DNA from 2 places in the Microcoleus sp. MON1_C5 genome. Region 2 is predicted to be linked to the other one. Evidence: riboswitches for the same ligand, from Rfam matches in the RefSeq annotation. Region 2 holds a riboswitch; the other holds the start of a gene.
What was found. A riboswitch is a leader RNA that binds a small molecule or an ion and turns the genes downstream of it on or off. The one in region 2 is predicted to bind cobalamin.

Region 1 (11,038 bases), on a different contig from region 2:
GCCACAATCGAAGAATTTGTGATGGCCGCCGAATACATTCTCAGTCACGGAAATCCTCATGTAGTTCTCTGCGAAAGAGGCATCCGCAGCTTCGATAATTACACCCGCAATGTATTAGATTTAGGTGCAGTCGTAGCGCTGAAACAGTTAACTCATTTGCCAGTAATTGTAGACCCTTCTCACGCCGTCGGCAAGCGAGAATTAGTCGCACCACTAGCCAAAGCAGCGGTTGCTTGCGGTGCAGACGGATTGATTATTGAGTGTCACCCGCAACCAGAAAAATCCGTTTCTGACGCGCGGCAAGCTCTTTCTTTGCCAGATATGGTAGATTTAGTTGCCAGTTTACGTCCTGTAGCCGCCGCCGTTGGGCGGTGCATACCGGATACTAATTTACATTCAAAGGTATTAAGTTTGAAGTGATATTGTTAGGACTAATGCCAACCGTCACAACTAGGCGTTAACTGTTAGGTACGTAGTTGCGCTTGGGGGCTCTTAGCTTAGGAAAGAGCGCCCAAGTGCAACTACATACCTTTGTTTAATCTGCCAGTTGGCATTAGTCCTAAATGATAACTTTTAATGTCAAACTCTACAGTCGGTTTTAAGCGAATTGAGCTTTGAGGCAGGGGGCTTAAACCCCTGCCGCAATCGGGAAAAGCGCGTGTTTCACGAATTTAGATTAAAATAAAAAATAATACTGTCATCTACGAAATCTGGCTGAATTATGGCAATACTACTTAACGTTCCCTCGATCGTCTGCTCTGGCTGCGCTGATACAATTACCAAAGCCATCAAAACTGTTGACTCCGATGCTACTGTCAATGTGGATGTCGCAGCTAAGACTGTTACAGTTGAAGCTCAAGCTTCTGAAGAATCAATTTCACAGGCCGTTGTTGCTACGGGCCACACCGTCCAAGATTGATATTGAGTTTGGTGAGGGCGGGTTTACGAGATTATTGGTCTTAGGCCGAAATTATTGGTAAAAGCCGCCCCTACACAATTTTAAATCCATTCTCAATGCCCTGTTTGGCCACTGCCACACGCCCAAAAGCTTAATCGGCTTCGTCTAAGTGTTCGGCGACTGCTTGGTAAAGTTCCAAAACGTGGCGATCGAGTAAACTATAAAAAACTTGTCTCCCAACCTTGCGGTAACTTACCAACCGCATCGCCCGCAATGCCCGCAACTGGTGCGATACTGCTGATTCGCTCATACTCAACGCCGCAGCCAAGTCACACACGCACAGTTCTTGTTTTGCCAAAACCGACAGCAGCCGCAGGCGGTTCGCATCTCCCAAAAGACTGAAAAACTCTGCCATCCGCTGCGCTTTTGCGGTGTTGAGAACTTGTGTTTGGATGTCCCCGGCCCGCAAACAGTCAACTAGGTGCGATGGATCGCACGTTGGTGTATCGTTTTGTTCGCGAGGCTGACTTATCGCTCCATTAACAGCAGAGTTGGGTGACATCTTTTCCCGCCTGGTTTTAATTCTCATTTTCATTTTAGTGCGATCGACAAACCTTTTGTAACAAAACTTTTACATTCCCTTGACTAATATCTGAATATGTGTTCAGATATTAGTAGAGACAAACAACCCCACCAGGAGAATTTAAAATGACTACCGCCACCCAAACAAAATGTGCCTGTCCTTCATGCTCGTGCGTTGTCAGCCTCAGTGAAGCCATTGAAAAAGACGGCAAAACATACTGTTCCAGCGCTTGCGCTGACGGCCACCCCAACGGCAGCGGCTGCGGCCACACCGGCTGCGAATGCCACAAATAAATATTCGGCTTCAAAAAAGATTAATCAACTACTCTAAAATCTATCGAAAGGGAGATGCGAACAGCGCATTTCCCATTTTTTTGCTTTTAGGTTAAAGAAAAGTTAACATAAAGCTAAACTAAGGTTAAAATTGCATTAATAGACTCAATACAGAGCGAAAAAGCACAATTGCTACTTACGCAATACAATAGAAGCAAGTTAGCGCCGCGATACTGAGTACCAATAGTGCTATTAAAAACAGAGACCGAACCAAAAGTTGAATTAGGAGGGGGCAATGAAAGAGCGGGAAGATTTTTTACATCCTCGCAATCGCTACTACGGCGATTTCACGCCAGAAAACTTGGCGTTTAATGCCAACTTGCAGGAGTTTGCTCAGAAAATAACTTATATTTGCTCGCTCGAAACTGGGGGAAAAATTAGCGCTGAGAAAGCCTATAAAGATATTAAGGCGCTTTGGAAAGACTTAAAATCCTCTAAGAAGCAATTGGGAATTGGCCAAAAACCCCCCAGTACCGAGGAGCAAAATTCACCTTAAAGTCATCGCTGCAAACGCTGCGTTTGCAATAGAAAACCCCTGCGAGTGCAAACGCTGCGTTTTGCTGTGTACCGAGCAAATGTAAGGTGCTTGCGAGGCGCACTTTAGAAATTCTATGGTTTGGGATTTGGTGCAGTTTCTCCTGCAAAGGAAGTACAATTACCACCGAGGCCCGAAATAATCGCGCAAGTATTATTTTTCAGCATTCCCTGATATGTATCAGCACCAGTGCCCGGGCCGCCCAACTCGTCGCTGTAAAGTTCCTTGTCGGAAATTTCGACATTAGCCTCCCTCGCCACAGTCTCCATCAACTTCGGATTAGTTGTAGTTTCGGCAAAAATTGTCGGCACTCCTGCGGTCTTAATTTCTGAGGACAATTCGGCAATTCTTGCTGCGGTGGGCTGTTCCTCTGTTGTCACACCCTGCAAAGCTCCAGCAATCTCCAAACCGTAAGCATCGGCATAGTAACTCAAAGCATCGTGAGTTGTTACTAACTTGCGTTTTTGGGCTGGAATAGTCGCAATCTGAGCTTTTATCCAAGTATCTATTTTTTGCAACTCATCTGTTAAGCTTGCTGCATTTTTTGTATAAAGTTGAGCATTGGTGGGGGAAACTTTGATCAATTCATCGCGAATTGTTTCTACCATGCGCCGACCATTTTGAGGATTATGCCAAACGTGAGGGTCAGGGACTTTTTCGCCTTCTGCGTGGGGTTGGTTTTCCGCTTTCTCTTCACCGTGTTCGTGCTCGTGTTGACTCATCAGCGGTTTGGGAACGGCGACTTCGTGGACGGCGATTTTGGGCGCTGGATTACTGCTGGATTGAATTAATTTAATGATGCTGGGTTCGTGGTTGTAGCCACCGTATAAAATCAGATTTGCTGTTTCAATCGCTTTGCGGTCTTCCGGCTTGGTTTGATAGGCGTGAGGGTCGTCTCCCGGCTCTATCAGACAGGTGGTGTCGATCGAACTTTGAGCGATTTCTTTAGTTAGGTTGCAGATAACGCCCGTCGTGGCCACGACTTTTGGCAAGTTGGCCGCCCGACTGGCTGGAGTTTGAGTCGCGGCGGGACTCTCTGGCGCCCGATTGCTTGCGTTCTGTCCTCCACTGCACGCAACCACTCCGCAGCCAATTGCCAAAACAGCCGTACCCCACAATCTGCGGGTTTTTCCAGCCAAGTTCTTTAACATTTTCACCTTTGGAACGATAATCGTTATTGCTTTTTCGAGTTATCCTATTCTAGTAGCTACGAACAAGAATCGTTCTCAAAATCTCTAATTATGCTAGAAGTGCAAGACTTGGCTGTCAATTATCGCGGAATTGCGGCCCTCAACAGCGTGAATTTCCAGTTAGATCCCGGACAATTAACCGGTGTGTTCGGCCCCAACGGCGCAGGGAAAAGCACGATGGTGAAAGCGATGCTGGGATTGATCCCGGCCTGTCGGGGTTTGGTGAAATATCAGGGGCGACTGCTGAAGGAACAGTTGTCGCGGGTGGCTTACGTGCCGCAGCGATCGCAAATTGACTGGGATTATCCGATTACGGTGTGGAATGCGGTGATGATGGCGCGAACTGTCAAGACTGGTTGGTTTCGATCGCCCTCGAAGCAGTCGCAAGAATTGGTCAAAGCTGCTTTGCTGCGGGTGGGAATGTGGGATTTGCGCGATCGACAAATTGGCGAACTGTCTGGCGGGCAGCAGCAGCGGATTTTCTTAGCAAGGTCGATCGCCCAACAAGCCGATTTATTCTTTTTCGACGAGCCTTTTAACGCGATCGACAAAGCAACCGAAGAAATTATTTTCGATATTTTTGCCGAACTAAAATCTGAAAATAAAACATTGCTAGTAATCAGCCACGATTTAGGGGAAACTTTAAAACAGTACGACAATTTATTGTTGCTAAATAAGCAGTTAATTGCAACTGGTTCCTGCCGGGAAGTGCTCACGGCAGCCAATATTCAAAAAGCCTATGGATACGATTTAAGTTTAGTTTCAGCGTAAGCAAAAAAAGATTTATCTTTAAAATTGATTGTGGCACGGGCGTCCCGCCTGTGCAGTTGATGGCGGGACGGGCGTCCCGCCTGTGCAGTTGATTGTGACACGGGCGTCCCGCCTGTGCAGTTGATTGTGGCACGGGCGGCCCGCCTGTGCAGTTGATTGTAGTTGAAAAAATCCTATTATTGACCTAATTCAATGTTAAACCTACTAATTGAGCCCCTCAAATTCGAGTTCATGCGAAATGCGATCGCCGTCGGCATTTTGCTAGGAATTCTCTGCGCCGTTGTGGGCTCCTATTTAATTGTACAGCAAATGGGAATGATGGTTGACATGATTGCCCATTCAGTATTAGCAGGATTGCCAGTAGCTTTTTCTTTAGGTTTCAATATTTCTCTCGGCGCGTTTATATCGGGAATTATCAGCGCGGTAATTATGGCGTGGATTCAATCTCAATCTCGTCTAAAAATTGATGCTGTAATGGCATTAATTTTATCTACATTCTTAGCAATTAGCGTTACGCTAATTAGCCTGTTGCGGACAACCAAATTAGATTTAGACGGTTTTTTGTTCGGGAATATCTTGTCAGTTGCACCTGCTGACGTGCAGCAGACTTTTGTCATAACTTTGATTATTTTGGTAGCGGTTAAACTCCTTTACAAAGAACTGCTATTCTATACTTTTGACCCGCTGGGGGCGCAAGCGTCCGGTTTGCCTGTAAATTGGATTTATTTGGGGATGATTTCGGCGATTACACTGACGATTGTTGCGAGTTTGCAAACTGTGGGGGCGCTGTTAGTAATTTCTCTGTTAATCGGACCCGGAATAACGGCGTATTTGTTGGTAAAAGAGCTACATTTAATGATGGGATTGGGAGCAATTATTGGGATTACAGCTAGCGTGACTGGTATGTATCTCAGCTATTATTTGAATATGCCGTCTGGGGCGGCAATTGTATTAGTTATTTTTGGGTTATTTTTAGGGGCTTTGCTGTTCAGTCCCAGTCAAGGAATTTTGACAAGAAAGAGAGGATAACAGTCCAGGACGCAGAGGCTCTATCTGTTGTACGTTTTTTACGCTTACTTACGCAAAAAGTAATTTAACGCCCTACTTATAACAGCTTGCTCAGCCCGAACTCTTTGCCGCGCATAGATTTATGACCAAACCAGCAATTCGCCACCGCATCCGCCAGCGGCGAGAAACTGGCCTTCGGGATGCCATGCCAGACAGGAAAAACCGCCCTCTGCACCTTCTAGAATTTGCAGCAATTGTTCTGCTTCAGACCACAAACAAACTTGACCGTCTGCGGCGGCGGAAGCTAATAAAAATGTGTTAGGTTGAAACGCGATCGCATTTACAACTTTTTCATGAACTTCTAACCCCCAAGAATCCCAACCGACACTTTCATCAGCGTGTTTTTCCCACACTGAAATGCCTTCCGAACTCGCAGCAGCTAACAAAGGCGCACCCAAGGAATTAGTTTTATCCGACCAAGCTAACTCTCGAACTTTCCCCGGAAAACCCTGCATTACCCACGGTTCAAAATTGCCCCATTCATTAACAATTAGAGTATTGTCCATATTGCCGCAAGCTAAATATTCCCCTTGTGGCGACCAAGAAACTGCACCTGTTGCGGAGGGTACTGATAAAATTTCCGGGTCTTCGTCCCAGTCTTCGCCATGCCAAACTTTGACACCTTGATAGCCGCTAACTGCCAGATATTGAACCATAGGATGCCATGCTAAATCTAAGATAGATGATGAATCGAAATTCAGCGTTACTTCAACAACCTTATCCTCAGCATTCCATACTTGAACGTAGCGGCCCATACTGAAAGCTAACTGGTTGCAGTTGGGACTCCAAGCTAATTTGTCAACCCAGACGCGCTGGTTATCCAAATCAGCAATTAATTCCCCAGAATTAACGCGCCAAATTCGCACTTTTCCATCTTGTCCGCCAGCAGCTAGGAATTGACTGTCGCGGGAAAAAGACAAGCAATCGGCTGATTTACCCGTAGCACTTTGTAGCGTTTGCAAGGACAATTCATTAACGGCCCCTACTCCCGCCAGCATCACTTCGCCCGCAGCAGAACAGACTGCTAAAGTTGTACCATCCGGCGACCAAGTAACAGAAGTTACGTAGTCAGACAGCATTTCTTTAGCGTGAAATTGCAGGGTTTGTTCACTTTTACTTGTCTTTTTGTTAGCCATATTTATTGAATCTGAGATGTTGCAATCTTCTTAAGAACGGGCAAGATGCCCGTTCCACAAGAAATTAATTTTATTCCTGTGGAACAGGCATCTTGCCTGTTCCCTTCCACAAGAGATGAATTTTATTCCTGTGAAACAGGCATCTTACCTGTTCCTAAAAGGCTTATTAAAAATGCTTCAATATGTCAGTTAAACCAGACATTTCCGAAAATCGTCTCGCAATTGATTTTCGTTTAAATTGCGACCAATGAAGACGAGTTCATTTTTCGGAGTTTCTGTAGCTTTCCAAGGTCTATCTGGTCGGCCATCAAACACCATATGTACTCCTTGGAAAACAAATCGCTGGTTGTCTTCGGCGACATTCAAAATGCCTTTTGTCCGAAAGATATTCGGACCTTGAGTTCGCAACAATTCCTCCATCCAATCGCTAAATTTGTTGCGGTCAATGGCGCCGGATTCTACTATGGCTACTGAGGTAACACTTTCGTCGTGTTCGTGAGTGTGTTCGCCCAAAAAGTCGGGTTCGATTTCTAATGCCCGGTTCAAATCAAATGCTTTAACGCCCAACAAAGCATCCATTGCTAATTCAGCGTTGCGGGTGCGGTGAATTTTTGCCATTGCATTCATGGCGCGAATCCGCTTTTCTAATTCTGCCAACTCTTCCTCACTCACTAAATCAGTTTTGTTGAGCAAAACTACATCAGCAAAGGCAATTTGTTCTTGAGCTTCGTCTGCGTCCCAGTGCTGCCAGATGTGCTTGGCATCGACTACGGTGACAACTGCGTCTAGCAGCAATTTGTCCCGCATATCTTCGTCTACAAAAAATGTTTGAATTACGGGTGCGGGGTCGGCTAAACCTGTGGTTTCGATGACTATGTGATCGAATTTGTCTCGCCGCTTCATTAAGTTACCGATAATCCGAATTAAATCACCTCGGACTGTACAGCAAATGCAGCCGTTGTTCATCTCGAAAATTTCTTCATCGGCATCAATTATCAGTTGGTTGTCGATGCCTACTTCGCCAAATTCGTTGACGATGACTGCAACTTTTTTGCCGTGTTCCTGTGTTAAAATGCGGTTCAGTAGCGTAGTTTTGCCTGCGCCGAGATAACCCGTGAGAACGGTAACAGGAACTGATTCGATCGCCCCAGCAGTCACCATACTTGACCTCGATTATTGTACAATGATAACCATTATCGCTATTTTACACTAGACTTGCTGGCAGTGGTCACAATATTAAATAATGTTAATAAATTGTTCGTGAGAGCTTGTAGGGGCGAGTTTGACCAATAATATTTGCTGCAATTCCAAATATCGATCAACCCGCCCCTCTCAGATGACAATTAATTGTTAATCATAGCTGCAATTCGATCGCGCTCTAACTCTCGACCGATCAGGACTAATTTGGTTTGGCGGAGTTCGGAAGGTTGCCAGGGGCGATCGTAAAAATATTCTATCCGCGATCCCACACCTTGCAACACCATCCTCATCGGTTTCTTGGGAACCGCCACAAACCCTTTAATCCGATATATTTCCTCCTGCTGCATCAAGGATTGCAGTTTTTTCACCAATGCTTCAGGTTCAAATTCGCGATCGGCAATAAAGAAAGTCGAGTTAATATCATCATCATGTTCGTGTTCCTCCTCAGTGTCGTGGTGACTCGGACGAGACTCCAAATCATCCTCAACCGCCGCATTAAATCCCATTAGCACATCAGGGTTAATTTCGCCACCTTTGCACGGAACAATTTTCACACTCGGACGCAACTCTTGTTGCAACCAGCTTTGGACTTTCTTGTGAGTTTCAGCATCTACGCGATCGACCTTCGTTAAAAGTACCATATCGGCACAGGCTAACTGGTCTTCAAACAATTCCTCGATCGGAGTTTCGTGATCTAAACTAGAATCAGCTTGCCGCTGTGCCATCAAAGCATCAATATCACCGACAAAAGAACCGCTAGCAATAGCTTCGCAATCGACAACAGCAACAACACCGTCTACAGTAGCACCCGTGCGAATTTCCGGCCAGCGAAAAGCTTGAATCAAAGGTTTAGGAAGTGCGAGGCCAGAAGTCTCAATTAAGATACAATCAATTTGTTCTCTGCGTTTCAACAATTCCTGCATAGTCGGCAAGAATTCCTCTTGAACAGTGCAGCAAAGACAACCATTTGTTAGTTCTACAATATTGCTGCTGACATCTTCTTCTTCGTCGCAAACTTGGCAATCGCGCAGCAATTCTCCGTCAATTCCAATTTCGCCAAATTCGTTAACCAGAACAGCAATGCGGCGACCTTGATTATTTTGCAATAAGTGGCGAATTAAGGTAGTTTTGCCGCTACCGAGAAAACCAGTGATGACAGTAACAGGGATTTTGTGCATTGATAATTTTGTGCTTATTTGGTAGTGGGATATCTTGTGCCGATGCTCTGCCTGGGAATACCGATCTAGAGGCTCTGCCTCGCTGGAATAAAGGAGCGCTTTTAATACGAGGCAGAGCCTCTGCGTATGCGTTACCAGGCAAAGCCTAGGAACGAAAGGGAAAAAACTAAATTTCTTACTACCAACCTATCTAATTTGGTAGTGGTGGAATCTTTGCTAAAACGCCTTTTTTCAGAGCTTGAGGACGCTCAGACCAAGGCAACAAACCGTCCGGTTTAGCATAGTATTGACCCGCGCATTCGAGTACAGCCTCGACGCTTTCCGACTCATTTGCTGGTAAATCGCCAAACAGATAAGTGTACTTCCCCACAGCAGCAAAACACACCGCACAAGAGTGACTGCAAGCACTCATGCACTCAACCTCTTGAATCTCAAACTTATCAGAAAACTCCCAATCTTTAGCGAGTTGCGACAAATTTTCCATGAATTGTTGACCGCCGCTTTTGCCTTCGCGCTTGCCGTTTTTCCAAACACTAGCGCAAGCAGTGCAAACAAGTAGACTGTGCTTGGTGCGTACAGCCGTGTTAATTCCATCCATCATCCGTACCTCGCAGATGCGTTCAAAAGTGAGTTAGATATCGGCGGGCATTCTGACTTGAAAAACCCTTAGGGTTTCATTACAGTTGCGGGACAGCGCCGGACTTGCACCGAACTTTCCCCGTTTCCTCTAGCGACTGCTCCCCGCTAGAACCGATCGCGAAATCAAATCCTATCACACTTGCCGCCTTTTTTCAAAAAAGTTATGTTAGTAATAGCGATCGTTTCGTTCTTAGTAAGGACTTTAGTCCTTATAAGATAACGGCTTCAGGACTAAAGTCCTTACTACAAACCATAGTAATTACCTATGAACGCTTTTCCTGACTTTTCCCAACATGGCTATCAAATAAGTCGCGAACTCGGATACAACAGTTTGGGCGGCCGCGTCACCTATCTCGCCACAAAAATTAACACAAAAAAATCCGTTGTAATTAAGCAATTTCAATTTGCCCAATTAGGTGCTAGCTGGGCAGAATACGAAGCTTACGAACAAGAAATTAAAGTTTTGCAAAATCTGGATCGTCCTGGCATTCCACGCTATCTCGATTCTTTTCAAACTGACAGCGGTTTCTGCATGGTGCAGGAATACAAAAATGCCGAATCTGCTGTCGCGCGGACTTTTTCGCCGCCGGATATCAAACAAATTGCGATCGCCACTTTAGAGATTTTAGTTTACCTGCAAGCTCAGAAACCGCCGATAATTCACCGCGACATCAAACCGGAAAACTTGTTAATCGACGCACAGTTAAATGTTTACTTAGTAGACTTCGGTTTTGCGCGGTTAGGAGGCGGAAACATTGCCGCCAGCAGCGTTGTCAAAGGCACGATGGGATTCATGCCACCGGAACAAATGTTCAACCGAGAATTAACCAAAGCCTCGGATCTTTACGGCTTGGGGATAACGCTGATTTGTTTGTTAACAGGGACAAAATCAGGGGATGTCGGTAATTTAATTGATGCTAATTATGGCATTCATTTTCGGCATTTAGTACCGCCGTTGCAGCAAGGTTGGATGAACTGGCTGGAAAGGATGGTAGCGCCGAGAATTCAAGATAGATATCAGTCGGCGGCTGATGCTTTAACTGCGCTAGAATCTTTGGATGTCCGCAGCTTGCCGAAAGTGAGAATTGAGCGCGATCGCATTCAATTCACCGCCACAGAATATGGAAAAATCTTAACAGGGACGATTGCCATTAGCAACCCAATTCCCGATACAATACTTTGTGGCAGGTGGGAAGTCGCGCCGCATCCGAACGATCCGCCCCACACGCCCTACGACCACTCTTGGATATCCTTTGAACCGCAGGCATTTGAAAGCAATAATATCGAGTGCAAAATCGCAGTCGATACGAGTAAATTGCTGGCAAGTCAAACTTACAACCGCCAAATCATCTTGCGCGCAAATTCTGAACCCGAAACTCATACAATAGAATTGCAAGCTACAACAGCCCCGCTGCCCGTACCGCAAAAAACTAATTCTTTGTCTGTATTCATGCTGACTTTTATGTGGTGTTTGATTTTAGCAACTTGTATGTGCGGTTTGCTGTTAA
Region 2 (11,038 bases):
TTCTGGGGCTTGTGCTGCCTTGGTACTATAACCTGCAGTTTTTTAGCAATGCGGGCTTGCTCGACTTTATAAACGAGAGTTCGGCTAATCTTGCTGCGAAATCGGTAAGTTTAGATTTGTTTATCGCAACTGTAGCAGGAAGCACTTGGATGTACGCTGAGTCGAAACGATTGGATATAAGTTTTGTAGGGCTGTACATAATTCTGGGTGTGCTTGTTTCGTTTTCATGTGCTTTCCCGCTTTTCTTGTTTGTGCGGGAAACCAAGCTGGAAAAATCTAGTGAAGTCTCAAGTTAAACAGTTGTTTAACCGATTAGTGCCGCGCAGCACAATAATTCGGTGCAGGCGATCGAGGTATTATATAATTTCCGGTAAAATCACCGTTATAGGTTTGTAGTGACGGCGGAAGTGATCAGAATTTTATGAGGATTAAATTCCTCACTACAAACCAACGTGATTGTTGTCGTTCGAGGGGACATAATGTTATATCGTTTCCGGTTGCACGAGCGAGATAATATAGAGGACAGGGCAGTGCAGTTTCCCTACCCGGATTAATTGTAGGGAAACCGCACGGCGCCGTCTCGAAAGCTGTGGGTAATATTAATTACGATGCTACCGGATTTGATACTAATACCAATTTCATTCATTTCTGGCTAAAAACTTTTGTGTAGGGTTTCGTTCCACTGGCCAAACCTACTATTGCATTGCTTATTGAAATGAATATTACGCAATAGCATCCGAACTGGCAAGAGTCTCGAATTGCGCTAATAGCATTGCCTCACCATTATTTGGAGTTCCAAAAATTTTAGGTAACTGACCTGTTTGGGCGAGAACTTGTCTCACTTCTCGGTTAGATACATCGGCTAGATTTTTGTTATTTAGAATGGCATTAACCGCAGCGATACCCACACCTTGACCAACTGCAGCGTTGAATTCCACAATTCTGCCGACAGAACAAGCAAACCCTTCAAATCCAGAACAGGGACTGACCACTGCCAGGTTAGGAACGTTTTTAATCAATGCGTGGCGGATGCCAATATTAAAGATAGGGTGTTTAAAACTCAGACTTTTAAACCATCCTAGACTGTTTGCTTTCTCGCCAATACCCGGGATGCCTCCGCGTACATCAAAATGATAGCTAAATGTTGCCAGGGCTTCATTAGCAGGTACGCCACCTAACAGCATTTGTGCGCCGGTTAAAGGTTCTACAACTCCCGTCACATTGCCGGCGTGTCTGATATAAAGTTCTGAGGCATAAGTAACAGAAGTAGCGCCCAAACTCCTCAGCCAAGTTGTAACAAATAACATCTCTCTTTGCATATTAGCCGTAGGTTTGCTCCCGCTTCTAGCTAAGGCTTCCGCTTCGCTGGCGGTGACGGCAAATAAAAGCGCATTCCACGAAAGTCTATCATTTGGAAGTACGGCTATATTTCCCTCATCTAAAATTGTGCCGCTTTCAGAAAAAGATAGTTTTATTCCTCTAAAGGAGTGGTAAGCTACAGACAGAGCCGGCGAGCGTACATCGATGTAATCGTTACCCGCCCACAGAGTTTTGAGATTGCCTTGAGTATCTTTCATTTCCCGCCGGAGTTCTTCTGCTAGTTTGGCATCCTTGTCGGCAGCGTACAGCAAAAATTTTTGACTCTCTGCATCGGCCAGGTTGGTGAAGCGTTTTAGATAAATATAATCGAATTCTTTCAGGGCTCTTGCACTGAGTCCTTGGGTTTCAAAAACGAGGGTGACTGGAAGTTCTGAGTTAGGCAGACCGAATGTTTCAAATCCCTTCAGCTTTCTCACACCGGCAGCTTGAGCTAATTCGGCATTGACAGTGGCATCAATAAATTGCTTGCCGGCATAAACTACGCCTTGAGAGGTGGTTATACTGGCAATTTTTTGGCCTTCTTTACTGACTGATTTAATTTCTACTTTGCTGAGGAGATCTGCCCCAGCTTGTACCAGCATTTCTTTCAGCGCTGCACTGGCTTTGCGGGGGTCAAGTGCAATTGCCTTAACGCCGGATTTTTGTAAAAATTCTTTATAGATTGTCGCCGGTGAACCAAAGGTATCTAACTTTAAAGATTGTTGAAGTTGTTCACTAATCTGACTTCTATCTAAATAAGCAAGGCCACCTCTTACCAAATGCCCGCCAATTCCTTCTTGCAAGCTTCCTTTAGACATCAGCAGAATTCGCGGATAACGCTTTGTGCGGCGAAGATATTCTCTGGAGGCAGAGACAACAGCTAGAACTCCTGGAACTTCATCACCAAAACAGATGACATCGTAAGAACGCACATCCATGACCATTATTTAATAACCTCTCCTGATTTTCATGTTTTCGAGCTAAATCTCAATGTTTGCCGTCAAACTCTCTGTTTTTCCCAAATCTAGCCCCATTTTTCCTGATTTTTGCGATAAATAATATTCACACATTCCTGGATGCAGAAACCGGGTTTTTTCCTGAAAATCTTTCGTTGAGGACGATCGATCTCGGTTGAAAAACCCGGTTTCTGAGCGTCCAGAGTCCGTCAGTCTGGTACTCTTGATTGTCATCAGCTCAAATTATCAGGATCTATCCCCAACTCCCGCAATCGCTGAGCTAGTCGATCGGAACGTTCAGCTAATCGATCGGCGCGCTGGGCTTCCTGTTGGGCGCGCTGGGCTTCTTGTTGGGCGCGCTGCGATTCCTGTTGGGCGCGCTGCGATTCCTGTTGGGCGCGCTGCGTGGATTCTTTCACCTGTTCTTCAGGAGTCAGATAACGTTTTCCATCGGCATCATACCAATACAACCACTCCCTTGTCACCCCAGAATAACTTCCCCTTTCACAACCAATCCCCAAACTAATCTCTGGCATCCAAACTGGATTTCCTGACTGTAACTCGTACTTCCCATTGACTAACTTGTGTACTTCCAAATGAGGTTTACGACGGCGGCGGGAAGAATAAATGACGTAATAAAGTACGCCTAAAGCTTGATAAGTCTCCAACTTGGTGCTGTATTCCTTGCGATAAGTTGGGGAAACAACTTCTAGCACGAAAAGTGGCATGACATTTTCATCCCACAGCACGTAACTGGGGCGCAATTCTTCGTCGTAAAATCGTTCTACTCCTAAACTTAAGAAAGCATCGGGGACAATGGGTGGTTCGTCAGGGTGATGATAAATACCCATATCTATGCCAAAAAACCAGTCCATGCGTTCTGACCAAAGTAGGAGCAATATTGCTTTTAACAACCCTGGTATTAGCTCTTGCAGTTCGTTATCCACAGGCGTTTCATCCGAGTCTGGTAGTTCATCGGCGGAGGGCAAGTTCCTCGGCAAGTTGTACTGTAACATTGCGGCTTTCCTCAAAACTCACTAATATTATACCGTTGATTTGTTGAGCGATAGTATTTATTGAACGAACCGCGAAGAAGCGAAGGAAGAGAAGAGAAGATGATAGGTAATTTTGACTTAGTTAATCTGAAGTAATTTTTGTAAAAGATTTGCTGAGACTTACACGATCGACTAAACTATGTCTAACGAGTCGGTTCTAATGGGGAGCAGCCGTTAGAGGAAACGGGGAAAGTTCGGTGCAAGTCCGGCGCTGTCCCGCAACTGTAATGAGAGTCATGTCGCTTTCTGAGTCAGGATGCCCGCCGATGTGTTAGTTTACATAGTCTCATCTGCGAGGTTCAGCGTGAAGACCAGAAATCGGAAATTGGTCAGCTTGGGATTGATGGCTGGCTTGAGTTGTTATATTGTCCTGGGATCGGCAACGCCCGCCGCAGCTATGCACATTTCGGAAGGTTTTTTGCCGGTGCAATGGGCTGCATTTTGGTGGATGGTGGCGTTGCCTTTTTTTGCAGTAGGTTTGCGTTCAATTACTCGCATTACAAAAGAACACCCGGAACTTAAACTATTGCTTGCTTTGGCGGGTGCGTTTACTTTTGTGCTTTCTGCTTTAAAAATTCCCTCGGTAACGGGGAGTTGTTCTCACCCGACGGGTACGGGTTTGGGTGCAATTTTGTTCGGCCCTTCGGTGATGGCGGTACTGGGGGCTTTAGTTCTGTTTTTTCAAACGTTACTGTTAGCGCATGGTGGGTTGACAACGCTGGGAGCGAATATGTTTTCGATGGCAATTGTCGGCCCTTTCGCTGCGTATTTTATCTATCAATTGCTGTTGCGAACTGGCAGCCAGCGGGCGGCAATTTTTGGTGCTGCGGCTTTGGCAGATTTGCTAACTTATGTAACGACTTCGATTCAATTAGCATTAGCTTTTCCGGCAGCCAGTGGCGGTTTTATGGCTTCGTTTCTCAAGTTTGCTGGCATCTTTGCTATCACTCAAGTACCCCTAGCCATTAGTGAGGGATTGCTGACTCTATTGGTCTGGAATTGGCTGCATTCTTACGGGAAGCCGGAGTTGGAAACTTTGAAATTATTGAGACAGGAGTCATAAGCCGTGAATCAAAAACCTACAAAAAATTACCAATCTACTTCGCGGCAAAATTGGCTTTTGGCTGGCGCTGTGATTGTTATGGCAGCGTTTCCTCTCGTTTTTGTGCGGGGTGAATATGGCGGTTCCGATGACCAAGCTAAGAAAGCAATTACGGAAATTCAACCGGGTTATAAACCTTGGGTCAATCACTTGTTTGAGCCGGCTAGCGGAGAAATTTCAAGTCTATTGTTTGCGTCTCAAGCGGCGATGGGGGCTGGCGTAGTTGGGTACGTCATTGGGTTGTATAAAGGCCGATCGCAATCTCGGCAGCAGTCTGATAATAAATCGTCGGAATGAACCATCAGATTGATAGTCTGGCTTATACAAATCGCTTGCGCGGGTTGCCGCCATCTCACAAGTTATCATTTGCGATCGCCCTTTTAATTCTGTCTCTCGTTTCTGGGGCGATCGTCCAATTGTCGATCGCCCTTTGGTTGGCCGTGTGGATCGTCGTCTATGCGGGTATTCCGGGGAAACTGTATTTGCGGTTGCTGTCGCTACCGTTGATGTTTTTGCTGACAAGTTTGCCTGCTTTGGCGCTGGGTGCGGCTGCGGGCGATCGTATCCCTGCAATCCAGTGGGATATTTGGCAAGGTTGGGGCATTAGCATCGGCAGTTTTTATCTGTATGTGAGCCGCACCGGAATATACCAAGTGAGCTTGCTATTTGCCCGCGCCTTCGCATCGACAAGCTGTATGTATTTCATCCTCTTAACGGTTCCATTTACCGAAATCTTGCAAATTCTCAGACAATTACGCTGTCCAGAGTTAGTCACAGAACTGCTATTACTAATGTATCGGTTTATTTTTAGCTTATTGGCGATCGCCGATGAACTTTGGATAGCACAAAACTCGCGCTGCGGCTACCGCACTTGGAAGCGGGGAATGCAGAGTTTAAGCATTTTAATCGGGCAATTGCTTCAGCGAACTTTGGAAAACTACCGTCAAGTATCGCTGAGTTTAGCGTCGCGCGGCTTTAATGGAGAATTGCGCGTTTGGAATTCTTCCCCTTACAAACCTTCGAGAAGATATACATTTGAAGCCGTGTTTGGTTGCACGGTTTTAACTTTATTAAGTGTGTTATTTCAGAGCTAAATTCATGAAGCCCCAGTGGTTCCCAGGCAGAGGCTGGGAACCAGTAATTTTATCTCTTAGTGTGCGGAGGCCGACTTCGTTTCTGTAGAAGCGGTTTCAACGGCAGAATCAAAAAGGGGGGCAAAAACTGAATATATGACTTTTATGAACATAATGAATGACTTTTATGAATTGACTTTAACAGAAAGCTGTTGAATACTTGTTGTAGTAAACGAATTTTCTGTATATTGCAAGACTAGATTGAAATATACAGCATATTCTAAGTTTATTAAATACAGTAGTAAGTATTGCTAATTCAGCTATATATATCACGCGATTGTGTGTGTGTCAAACACATGAAATATGCTGTTATTCAATCCTAGGAGAAACAACTCATGACATCTGATTCCACCAAGGGAAAATTTTCCCCGCCCCCGATCTTCTACATAATTGCAGCACTACTCTTAATTGGAGGAGTTAGCTTGGGCGGTAAAATCCTTAATTCATTGCCTAGCAACTCGATCAAAATTAATACTGATGCTGTTAAAGATTCCATGAGCCAAGGGGAGACTCTATTCTTTCCAAAAGACGGCACTCCTACTAAACTCCAAGCGGCAGAAGCGTTTACAAGTGGCAACTATGCAAGTGCACAAGCATTATTCGATCTATCGCTGCAACAAAAGCCTAACGATCCCGAAGCTTTGATTTACAGCAACAATGCCAAAGCATTCTCGCGCAACCCACTTAAAATTGCGGTTTCTATTCCAGGGAGTACCGATATCAATGGCTCCCGTGAAATTCTGAGAGGCGTGGCTCAAGCTCAACAGGAAATTAATGCGGCTGGCGGTATCAAGGGTCGGTTACTCATGGTTGAAATTGCCAATGACAACAACGATAATAAAACCGCACAAAAAATTGCTGAATCATTAGTCAATGAGTCAAGTATTCTTGGTGTTGTTGGACACTATGCCAGTAGTGTGACGCTAGCCACTGCCGATATCTATAACCAGGGCAAGCTGGTCGCAATTTCTCCAATTAGTACAGCGGTTCAACTGTCAAATAAAAGCCCCTATGTGTTGCGGACAGTACCAAGCGACTATGTTTCAGCTAGGGCGCTGACTGACTATATGCTGCAAACATTGAAGCTGAAAAAAGCGGTTGTTTATTTCAATTCCCAAAGTGAATACAGTAAATCTCTTAAGGGGGAATTTAGCACTGCGATCGCCCTCCAAGGCGGCCAAGTTGTCGGCGAATACGATCTGTCCGATTCGAGCCTCAGCCTCAAAAAAAGTTTAGAAGAAGCTAAACAGCTCGGAGCAGAAGTGATTATGCTAGCCAGCAATACGGATTCGCTCGATCGCGCTTTCCAGGTTGTCCAGGCCAATAATAATCGCTTACCTGTGCTCGGTGGGGATGATGTTTACAGCCCCAAAACCCTAGATGTGACCCGCGAGCAAGGACGCGGCATGGTCATAGCAGTGCCTTGGCACATTCTGGCTGCGGGGTCGGAGAACTTCGCAAAACGATCGCGCCAACTCTGGGGCGGCGATGTTAACTGGCGCACCGCAACTGCCTATGATGCGACTCAAGCTCTCGGCACAGCTTTGCAACCAAATCCCACTCGTGAAGGTGTTTCGGCAACCTTGCACAGTCCATTGTTTACTGCATCGGGAGCTTCTGGCACGATCTCATTTCTGCCATCGGGCGATCGTAATGCTCCTGTGCAGTTGGTGAAAGTGGTCGAAGGTAGTCGTTCCACCTACGGCTATGATTTCACCCCCATTCCCTAGTTTCTCACTGATATTGATTCGACATTTGGTGAATTACCATCTGACAATGTTTGAGTTAATCTGTGCAATTTATAGAGAGGACGATCGTTCTCTCTTAAAGCTTTTCGTTAATGCTAAAACTTGACATTATAGACAATGGGATGTACAAGATGATGACACTTATACTTGGACAAAAATACATGAATTTACCAAAGTTGAGCGCACTTACTTGTAGTGCACTCATCGCTGTAGCATTATCTGGAAATGGACTTTCAGTTTTAGCAGCAGAAACCCAACCCACAAACAAAACATTTGGTGATTGATGTCGCGAGTATGCTTCTTTGAATCCAGAAGCTAGACATACTGTAGAAGCCCTTTTGGAAAAAGCAGGGACTACTGAATGCGATGTGGCTAATCAGAAAATATCAACGATAGTTACGCATCACAACCTTCATAAACCGGGTTTTTACTGAATCTGTGGATCGCACTCCCTACAAAAATATATTCCAAATATGACTTTTATGAACTTAATTAATGAATTTAATGAATTGACCTTCTAATAAATCTATTGAATACTGATTCTAGTTAACAAGTTTTCAGTACATTTGAGCTTAAAGCAGGTTGAAAACTATGAGTAAATTACGTTGGCTTCGCAAACTTCTACCCCTAGCAGTATCTGTAGCAACTACGATCGCAGCAGCAGGAGCGATCGCGCCACCAACTTCTGCTCAAACCAATCCGCCGCCACCCCAATCCCAAGAAGTTCAACCAGCCCAAGTTGAAGGAATTAGCCTTCCGATTTGGATTTATCCCGTAGGAGGAATTGTACTAATTTTCATCTTCCTACCTAAGATTGGCTGGATTTTGGGACTGATCGCGATCGGCGAACGAGAAGTAGGAATTGTTACCAAGAAATTTTCCCGCAAAAATTTGCCATCCAGTAGATTGATTGCTCTCGATGGCGAAGGAGGTTTGCAAGCAGATACCCTCCCTCCCGGCTGGCATTTTGGTTATTTTCCCTGGCAATATAGCATTCGCAAAGAACCTGTTGTTGTCGTTCCTCAAGATGAAATTGGTTTAATTATTGCCAATGACGGAGCCACCATTCCTCCCGATCGCATTTTAGGCAAAGTCGTCGATTGCGACAATTTTCAAAATGCTCGAAAGTTTCTCACCGACGGTGGAGAAAAAGGACGGCAACTAGCCATCATCACCACTGGTACTTATCGGATTAATACGGCCGTATTTGAGGTGATTACTTCTGCCAATGCCACTGCAAAGGGTATGCAGCCGTCGCAACTTCAACTATACAAACTTGCTCCCGATCGCGTGGGAATTGCGAACGTGCTAGACGGGATTCCGATTGATGAAGGTGAAATTGCCGGGCCGATAATTCCCGGTCACGACAATTTCCAAAAAGCGCAATGTTTCATCAAAGGTAAGGGGCGCAGGGGCTTGCAAGAACAGGTGATTTTATCCGGTTCTTGGAACCTCAATCCCTGGTTTGTGCAAGTTGAACAGGTAAAAATGACGGAAGTGCCGATCGGCTATGTAGGCGTAGTAATTTCCTATGTGGGAAAATCGCACCAAGATGTAAGCGGCGCCGCTTTTACCCACGGCAATCTCGTCAACAAAGGCGATAAAGGTGTGTGGGTCGAACCGCTTTACCCCGGCAAACATCCCATCAATACAAAAGTGATGAAAGTCGAACTTGTCCCCACTACGGATGTAGTTTTAAACTTCACATCCCGGTTCAGCGGAGAACACGGCTACGACTCTAAGTTAAGCGCTCTGAAATTGCTTTCTTTTGACGGATTTACGTTTGAGTTAGAAGTTTTTCAGATCATTCATGTCGGTACTTTGGATGCACCGAGAGTCATTTCGCGCCAAGGTTCGATGCAAAATCTAATCGACCAAGTGCTGCGTCCAATTGTGGGCAATTATTTTCGCAATTCTTCTCAAGAATATACAATACTCGATTTTCTGATCGCGCGCAGCGAACGCCAAGCAGAGGCCGCAGAACACGTTCGTCAAGCGCTGCGGGCCTATGATGTGCAAGCTGTGGACACCCTGATCGGTTTGATTTCGCCGCCAGCAGAGTTAATGCAAACATTGACCGATCGCAAAATTGCTCAGGAACAAGAAAAAACTTACGACGTACAGCGCATTTCAGAGTCGCAGCGTCAAGAATTGGTGCGCGCAACTGCGATCGCAAACATTCAAAATCAGGTGGTGGCGGCGGAACAAGGGGTGAAAATTGCCCAACTGAGCGCAACTGCTGCGATCGAACACGCAAGCGGTGAAGCAGAAGGGATTCGGCTGATGGGACAGGCAAAAGCGGATGCTTATCAAGTTGGTGTCAACGCCCTCGGTACGCAGAGTTACACGCTGCTGCAACTGATGCAGGCTGTCTCAGATGGTAGTGTTCGCGTTGTTCCCGATGTCGCAGTGAATGGTAATGGCGGTAGTGGGGGTTTGTTGGACGGTTTGATGGCAATGTTGCTGCGGAATGAAACCAGTAAAAATGGAGAAAATGGAGCAGCATCACCTGTAATTAATGTCAAGAAATCTAAGTCTGTTGTTGTGGAACCTGTAGCGGAATCACCAGTAGCAAAAGTGCATTCGGTGGAGTCACGGGAGTCTCCTAATCATTCACCAGTTGCTCAATCTGTGGCTGTTGCTGAGACTGATATTGATTGGGCGTTTGGTGAATTGCTTGACGATATTTGAGTTTATTTGTGCAGTTTGTAGAGAGGACGGTTGTCTTCTCTGAAAGCTTTTTGTCTAAGATTTTGCTGTTCAGAGAATTAGAGGTGCAAAATTATGACGTTTATGGTTACACAGAAATACGTGAATTTGTCAAGGTTGATGGTGGTAGTTGCTTTTAGTGCGATCGGTCTAGGATCATGTGGAAATGGACTTTCGGTTTTAGCAGCAGAAACCCAACCCGCAAACAAAACATTTGGTGATTGGTGTCGCGAAAAAGCTTCTCTGAGTCCTGAAGCTAAACATACTGTTGAAGTGTTGTTGCGGAAATCTAAGACTACTGAGTGCGATGCGGCTAATCAGAAACTTTCAAGTCTCACAAAACTCGACCTTGATAACAATGACATCAGCGACATAAAACCCTTGGAATCTTTGACTAAACTGACTGAACTCGACCTCAGCCGAAATGAAATCAACGATATTCAATCCTTGCAATCTTTGACTAACCTGACTGAACTCTCCCTCGACAACAATCAAATTAGTGACATTAAACCATTGCAATCTTTGACTAACCTGAATTTGCTCGTCATTAGGGACAATAAAATCAGTGACATTAAACCCTTGCAGCCCTTAACTAACCTGTTTTATCTCTGCCTCAGCAACAATAAAATCAGCGACATCAAACCCTTACAATCCTTGACTGAACTGGATTATCTCGAACTCATAAACAATCTAATCAGCAACATCCAGCCCTTACAATCCTTGACTAGACTGACTTTTCTCGAACTCAGCACCAATCTAATCAGCGACATTAAACCATTGCAATCCTTGACTTACCTGACTTTACTCAATCTCAGCACCAATAAAATCAGCGACATTAAACCATTGCAATCTTTGACTAAACTTAAGGCTCTCGGACTCAGCGGAAATCCGATCGCCCCCAAAACTTGTCCTCTCAAGCCACATTCTATCTGCAACTGGGAACTCAGCAATTAAATGCTGCAACTTTACAGTTAAG

Region 1: it holds a riboswitch for cobalamin, as region 2 does, so the genes downstream of both, QUA71_RS12495 (DUF1636 domain-containing protein) here and QUA71_RS06140 (energy-coupling factor ABC transporter permease) in region 2, are expected to answer to the same signal.

Annotation. Positions count from the first base shown of each region.
Region 1 is NZ_JAUBRN010000021.1:2,864-13,901, reverse strand. Features, by position in the region: gene aroF (3-deoxy-7-phosphoheptulonate synthase) at 1-420, shown strand, start outside; gene QUA71_RS12545 (heavy-metal-associated domain-containing protein) at 722-919, shown strand; gene QUA71_RS12540 (metalloregulator ArsR/SmtB family transcription factor) at 1,050-1,460, opposite strand; gene QUA71_RS12535 (metallothionein) at 1,607-1,774, shown strand; gene QUA71_RS12530 (DUF7219 family protein) at 2,049-2,309, shown strand; gene QUA71_RS12525 (metal ABC transporter solute-binding protein, Zn/Mn family) at 2,423-3,499, opposite strand; gene QUA71_RS12520 (metal ABC transporter ATP-binding protein) at 3,590-4,309, shown strand; gene QUA71_RS12515 (metal ABC transporter permease) at 4,502-5,338, shown strand; gene QUA71_RS12510 (WD40 repeat domain-containing protein) at 5,458-6,513, opposite strand; gene QUA71_RS12505 (GTP-binding protein) at 6,703-7,674, opposite strand; gene cobW (cobalamin biosynthesis protein CobW) at 7,857-8,891, opposite strand; gene QUA71_RS12495 (DUF1636 domain-containing protein) at 9,082-9,492, opposite strand; cobalamin riboswitch at 9,515-9,661, opposite strand; gene QUA71_RS12490 (serine/threonine-protein kinase) at 9,796-11,038, shown strand, end outside.
Region 2 is NZ_JAUBRN010000008.1:77,973-89,010, reverse strand. Features, by position in the region: gene QUA71_RS06160 (DUF2834 domain-containing protein) at 1-296, shown strand, start outside; gene QUA71_RS06155 (FAD-dependent oxidoreductase) at 723-2,297, opposite strand; gene QUA71_RS06150 (hypothetical protein) at 2,340-2,549, opposite strand; gene QUA71_RS06145 (Uma2 family endonuclease) at 2,549-3,331, opposite strand; cobalamin riboswitch at 3,506-3,652, shown strand; gene QUA71_RS06140 (energy-coupling factor ABC transporter permease) at 3,714-4,433, shown strand; gene QUA71_RS06135 (energy-coupling factor ABC transporter substrate-binding protein) at 4,437-4,769, shown strand; gene cbiQ (cobalt ECF transporter T component CbiQ) at 4,766-5,566, shown strand; gene QUA71_RS06125 (ABC transporter substrate-binding protein) at 5,941-7,335, shown strand; gene QUA71_RS06120 (SPFH domain-containing protein) at 7,945-10,044, shown strand; gene QUA71_RS06115 (leucine-rich repeat domain-containing protein) at 10,147-11,016, shown strand.